2 regions of the Paenibacillus sp. FSL H7-0737 genome follow, and region 2 is predicted to be linked to the other one. Evidence: a T-box and tRNA genes for the amino acid it is inferred to sense, from the RefSeq annotation. Region 2 holds a T-box; the other holds one or more tRNA genes.
The links. A T-box is a leader RNA that pairs with one kind of tRNA and senses whether it is charged. The one in region 2 lies ahead of H70737_RS23860 (arginine--tRNA ligase), so its partner is inferred to be a tRNA-Arg.

Region 1: it encodes a tRNA-Arg, which carries the amino acid that the T-box ahead of H70737_RS23860 (arginine--tRNA ligase) is inferred to sense. The anticodon was not compared.

Annotation. Positions count from the first base shown of each region.
Region 1 is NZ_CP009279.1:5,332,625-5,335,888, forward strand. Features, by position in the region: gene H70737_RS23325 (aldo/keto reductase) at 1-873, shown strand, start outside; tRNA gene H70737_RS23330 (tRNA-Lys) at 992-1,064, opposite strand; tRNA gene H70737_RS23335 (tRNA-Leu) at 1,145-1,223, opposite strand; tRNA gene H70737_RS23340 (tRNA-Arg) at 1,243-1,319, opposite strand; tRNA gene H70737_RS23345 (tRNA-Gly) at 1,330-1,404, opposite strand; tRNA gene H70737_RS23350 (tRNA-Lys) at 1,441-1,513, opposite strand; tRNA gene H70737_RS23355 (tRNA-Asp) at 1,529-1,606, opposite strand; tRNA gene H70737_RS23360 (tRNA-Met) at 1,633-1,709, opposite strand; tRNA gene H70737_RS23365 (tRNA-Val) at 1,753-1,828, opposite strand; tRNA gene H70737_RS23370 (tRNA-Glu) at 1,917-1,991, opposite strand; gene H70737_RS23375 (AAA family ATPase) at 2,074-2,613, opposite strand; rRNA gene rrf (5S ribosomal RNA) at 2,747-2,863, opposite strand; rRNA gene H70737_RS23385 (23S ribosomal RNA) at 3,010-3,264, opposite strand, start outside.
Region 2 is NZ_CP009279.1:5,453,828-5,457,091, reverse strand. Features, by position in the region: gene H70737_RS23860 (arginine--tRNA ligase) at 1-1,728, opposite strand, end outside; T-box leader at 1,769-1,985, opposite strand; gene H70737_RS23855 (hypothetical protein) at 2,270-2,629, shown strand; gene H70737_RS23850 (beta strand repeat-containing protein) at 2,644-3,264, shown strand, end outside.

The sequences.
Region 1 (3,264 bases), 120 kb from region 2:
ATTTCGCTGGGCTGTATGCGGATTGCGGATTTGTCTGCAAAAGAGGCTGATACACATGTACATAGTGCGTTGGAGCTCGGAATAGACTTCTTTGATCATGCCGACATTTATGCGGACGGCAAAGCTGAAGAAGTATTCGCAGGGGTACTTCAGAACAATCCTGGTATGCGTGATAAAATGCTGATCCAAACCAAATGCGGAATCCGCAAGGGCTATTTTGATTTTTCCAAAGAGCATATCCTACAATCCGTAGAGGGTAGCCTAAAACGCTTGAAGACCGATTATATCGATGTGCTCTTGCTTCACCGTCCTGACACGCTGTTCGAGCCGGAAGAAGTGGCTGAGGCTTTTGACATTCTGGAGAGCAAGGGATTGGTCAAGCATTTTGGTGTCAGCAACCAGAACCCGTTACAAATCGAGCTACTTAAGAAAAATGTAAAGCAACCGCTGCTGTTCAACCAGCTGCAATTGAGCATTATGTTTACGGGGATGATTGATACAGGCTTTAATGTGAATATGACCAACTCCGGTTCGGTTGTCCATGACGGCGGGATCTTAGAGTACAGCCGTCTACACGACATGACCATTCAGCCATGGTCACCTTTCCAATATGGGTTCTTTGAAGGTGTATTCTTGGACAACGACAAGTTCCCTGAATTGAACGAGGTCATTAACCGCTTAGCAGCTGAAAAAGAGGTTACCAATACCGCTATTGCCATTGCCTGGATTCTAAGACATCCGGCAAATATGCAGCCTGTTGTAGGTACAACCAATACGCAGCGATTGCGGGATATTGCCAAAGCATCCGATATTACACTCACCAGACCAGAATGGTATGAAATTTACCGCGCTGCGGGTAATATCCTTCCATAAATATCAAAAGCCACGAAGTACGCTAATATCGTACTTTGTGGCTTTTTTTGTGACTATAATTGAAACCGTATAACTCTTATAAAAAAAGAAACGGCATCTCTGCCGTTTCTTTTAAGGATGGACTCTCAGGGGCTCGAACCCTGGACAAATAGATTAAGAGTCTACTGCTCTACCAACTGAGCTAAGAGTCCACAATATAATGATTTACCTTACTATACTTGAAAAGCAAAAGCCCTTAGCTTAACGCATAAGAGCTTCGCTTGCTAATTGATACCGGCGAGAGGACTCGAACCTCCACGGTTTCCCTCTCGATTTTGAGTCGAGCGCGTCTGCCATTCCGCCACGCCGGCAAAGTATGAAGTTAAAATATGGCGCGCCCTGAGAGATTCGAACTCCCGGCCTTTTGATTCGTAGTCAAACGCTCTATCCAGCTGAGCTAAGGGCGCAAAATTTATATGGAGCGGACGACGGGAATCGAACCCGCGACCCTCGCCTTGGCAAGGCGATGCTCTACCGCTGAGCCACGTCCGCACACGGTATGTATTAGTGTCCGACTCACTTAAGAAGTGAGCCATGAAGGACTCGAACCTTCGACACCCTGATTAAAAGTCAGGTGCTCTACCAACTGAGCTAATGGCTCATGAAGCAAGAAAAATGGCGGAACCGACGAGATTCGAACTCGCGATCTCCTGCGTGACAGGCAGGCATGTTAGGCCAACTACACCACGGTTCCAAAAGATATAATTGCTTGATGAAAATTGGTTGCGGGGGCAGGATTTGAACCTGCGGCCTTCGGGTTATGAGCCCGACGAGCTACCGGGCTGCTCCACCCCGCGTCATTAAAAATATTTAGCTATTCATTACCATAAGAAAGCTTCATGGTGGAGGCTGAGGGGATCGAACCCCCGACCCTCTGCTTGTAAGGCAGATGCTCTCCCAGCTGAGCTAAGCCTCCATGTAAAGAAGCAACTCAATTATCATAACATAATCCAACCTGTAATGCAACATTTTATTTCAGAAGAACAATTACGTTTTAAAGAAATTGGTGACCCGTATGGGATTCGAACCCATGTTACCTCCGTGAAAGGGAGGTGTCTTAACCCCTTGACCAACGGGCCGTATTGAAAACAAAATGTTTTGACAACAAAAAATATTATATCATGTATTTCGAAGTATAGCAATACCTAAATTAATATATTTTCACTTTTCTTCTATAATAGGCGTTAAAGTGATATCAAGCTTACTAGCTATCATCTTTACGACTCCTAGAGTAGTCAGGTTATTTGTGTCTAAATGGTCTTTAAATACGTCCTTATTAAGCCCTGTGAGGCATCTGTCGATCTGTTGAACGGCCCATGAGTCATTCCCTTCACCTCTACCACCCAATCTCTTGAGCAGCGTCTCTCGTGAGGCACACAAAGTAAAATGATGAACCTCTAATCCCTCATTTATTAGATTTCCAGCAATGTCCATCCAATATTCTGGGTTGACTATGGTCATAGGTACGATAATCGTTCCCCTATATTCGCTAGCTATGTATTTTAACATGGAATGGTTAATTTCACGCCAAAGATAATAGTTCTGAAAGTCACTTTTTGTCATCACATCGGGAATGTTTGCTCTTATGTAATACCCTACATTCTCTGGATCGTATACAAAAGAATCAGGAAGTCTGCGATGTAATTCATATGCAGTTTCTGTCTTCCCCGCACCAAAAGCTCCATTGATCCATATAATCAAGATCTTTATCCCCCATGAATAATCTATTAGTGACTCTATTAAACCACTTTATCATAAAAACCCTTACAAGCAAATTCACTCTACAAGGCACAACAAAAAGACCACTGTCGATTACTCAACAGTGGTCTTGCGTGCTTGGCAACGTCCTACTCTCCCAGGACCCTTCGGTCCAAGTACCATCGGCGCTGGAGGGCTTAACGGTCGTGTTCGGGATGGGTACGCGTGGAACCCCTCCGCTATCGCCACCAAACGGGCATTTACAGCGTAAATGCATTATTCAGGTCTCAGCATCGCCAAATGCTGAAAACAAATTCATCATCATACAGCCACTAGGACCATATGATTTAGAACTTAATTCCTGAAAACTGAATCCGAATCGAATTTGCGTTTTAAGTGTAGGATAAGCCCTCGACCGATTAGTATTGGTCAGCTCCATGCATTACTGCACTTCCACCTCCAACCTATCTACCTCGTCGTCTTCAAGGGGTCTTACTAATTGGGAAATCTCATCTTGAGGGGGGCTTCACGCTTAGATGCTTTCAGCGCTTATCCCGTCCGTACGTAGCTACCCAGCCATGCTTCTGGCGAAACAACTGGTGCACCAGCGGTACGTCCATCCCGGTCCTCTCGTACTAAGGACAGCTCCTCTCA
Region 2 (3,264 bases):
ATTGAAAAGTGTGGCTAAGGTATGCGCGTATGTGCAGAGTATATTCGGCGTCAATTCTATGCTGGCAGAATACAATGTCTCCTGCCAGAGGCTAAGCTGTCTCAGCAAAGCGAGCTCTGCTTTTTCCATTTCGAGTGGAAATTGAAGCTTTGAGGCATCTGTGCTGAATGGGATTGTAGATTTGCTCAAAACACTGCTGGCACGGGCATAGGTGTACATCAGATAAACCCCGGTATTACCGGATATTTCGGTAGCCTGTTTGAAATCAAACACGATTTCCGTTCCCAGGTTAAACCGCAGCAGATAATAACGAATAGCAGCAACTGCAATGATATGGCTGGAAAGACCCTCTTTATCAGAGCGCGAATGTTCTATGTTCTGTTCCATAAGCTTTACTAAATCGCTCACCTTAACGCCGATTCCTTGGCGCCCGGACATGGCATAAGAAGATTTTCCTTCTGAAGTATCTATCCCCAGTTCAGCAGCAGAGGCCGGACTAAGAGAAACAACGCCATAACTTACATGATGGAGCTTCTCAGCCTGCTCGTTATATCCTAGTGCTCTTAAAGCCTGCTTAACCATTTGTTGCGGATATTCCTGTCTATAATCGATGACGTTAATAACACGGTCGGCATGTCCATAAGGCTCATGGGTTCCAGTTAAACCTGTGGTCCATAAACCAGACGAGAATTCACTGTAGGTGAAATCTTTGGATAGTAGACCGAATTTCCAGAGATGATAAGCAATGTCTTTGGCTGTATATGTCAAAATCCCATTCGAACGCACAAGCACCTTATCCATCTGATGATCCTCTGACTCCGCTCCACTGCTAACCTCTGTCCCTTGCTTTAGCACCCAGCAGCCCGCAAGCTTGCCCTCAGTCTCCTGTACAAAAACTGCCGTTTGCTTCAATCGCTCAGATGCGGCTGTCCAGAATCCCTCTTTTAAAATATTGCTCTCCCACACCAGCAGGTCATAGTGAATACCAAAACGCTTCATTTCCGCTACATGTTCTCTCACAATACGTTCAGCGACTAAGTTGCCCAGCCACGCCTCATTACCATCACCCTGTTCAAGGGCATGCAGCATATCCGTGCGCTTGTGAGTGATCTCTGGATTCCGTGCATATTCTTTGTTCACTTTGGCATATAGATCCCAGCAATAATCACCGAAGCGTTGATGTTCCCCTTCTAAAGGTACATTTAATAAACCAACGACTGTATCTGCCAGCTGGTTGCCCAGATCATCCACGTAGTTATGGACCTCTACGTTATGTCCGGTTCTTTTCATGATTCTGACCAGCGCATCACCGATGCAAGCGTTTCTCAGATGACCTACATGAGCAGCTTTATTTGGATTGATTGAAGTGTGCTCTATGATGACCTTTTCCCTTGTGCTGTTAGGCAGATTAAAGGAATGTTTAGCCCACACCTGCCAATTCATATACAAATTAATAAATCCAGGAGCAGCTACTTCGACTTTTTGTAAAAGACCCGTGTACCTCTCTTGTAATTTAATTTCTGCTTTTACTAATTCTGCTATGACGAGAGGGGATTTACGCAGGAGTTTGGCTAGCTGCATAGCAATATTGCAGGAATAATCACCATGCTCTAGATTAGCTGGCTGTTCGATCAGAATTGCAACATCGTTTGGGTAGGCAACTTCTAAGGTGTGGAATACTTTTTTTACACTTTGTTCAATGCTGTGTTTGATGATTTGACTTAACATTTTATACCCTCCTTTGAAAACACAAAAAAGCCCTCGTCTCAAAAGAGACGAGAGCTTTAGCGCTCGCGGTACCACTCTCGTTGCTAAACAGATGTTTAGCCACCTTACAGGATAACGGTCTTTAGCCGGGACTTCCTACTTAGGTTCAGAAGTCCATCTCACGGGTGCGCTTCATTAGGTGATCTGTACCGGCTTGCACTTACCCGGCTCGCTGTGGACTAGAACACGTTAACTACTCTCCCGCTCATCGATGCTTGAATAATTTTTATCAGTATAACGAATATTTCGAAAAAAGCAATAGGGTGTTAATCAGTAAAGTCTAGAAGATGCTTGAGTTTTAGATTGTCCGATTAGTAGATTACAAATTCAAAGAATAGAAGGTTGTCTTTTTTTTTCGGGTGGCAATTCCTTTGCTTAAATGTCCACACATTAATTTTAAATACAGAATATTACTATATAGAGCTATTAGTTATGAACCATGTTACTAGTGTTGTAGTTTTTAATCTTTCAAACTGCTGGTGGAAGGGAGGAGTGAATAAAGATGGTTTTATTTTCAACTGGACCTATAGATAATAGTCCAATTCTGGGGATCAGACAGACGCAAATAGTAACGGTAAAAGTAGTTAATCGTGATTCTCTTAATTCTTATAATCTTGTCATTCAAGGCTTCTTACTAAATGGATCAAGAACGATGTATGTGAATGAAATGGTAAGTCTCGCACCTAACCAAGTTCTAACTAGGAACTATTTTGCTGATTTAGACGCATTTGAATTTGAGTTTGTAACATTAGAAGAAGTTGAAGCAGAGATAGGGATCTCAGTCTGGGGAAAACAGGCTTCGGGAGAAATGGTAGATTCTCATCGTATAGTAGCGTGGGAAAAACATACAGCAATAATCTAAAGGAGTGTTGAAAATTGAGTTATTTATCTACCGGGCCGATAGATAATACCATGGTGGGAGGTATACGACCTACTCAACATGTTACGATCAAAATCGATAACCGAAGCGATGTTGTTTCTTCTACAGTTCTCGTCCAAGGATATTATATGGATGGGACAAGAACTTTATATGTTAGTGAGCTTGTTAACGTTATGCCTGATCAAGTTATAACAAAGGACTATTATGCAGATTTTGATGCGTTTGAATTTATTTTTACGACTTTAAGCCTGGTAGATGATCCTATTCAAATTTCAGTCTGGGGAAAAAATAGTGTAGGTCAAATTGTGACTGCTCACCGACTTGTCCATGCTGAATTACTTGGAGCAACGGTAGGGGCAACTGGTGCGACAGGGGCAGCCGGAGGAGCGACAGGAGCAACGGGAGCGGACGGAGTGACTGGAGCAACAGGAGCAGATGGAGTGACAGGGGCAACAGGAGCAACAGGAGCAGCTGGAGCAACGGGAGCAGATGGAGCGACTGGAGCAACAGGGGCAGACGGAGCGACTGGAGCAGCTGGAGCGACTGGTGCAACGGGAGCCGACGGAGTGACCGGAGCGACTGGTGCAACGGGAGCCGACGGAGTGACCGGAGCGACT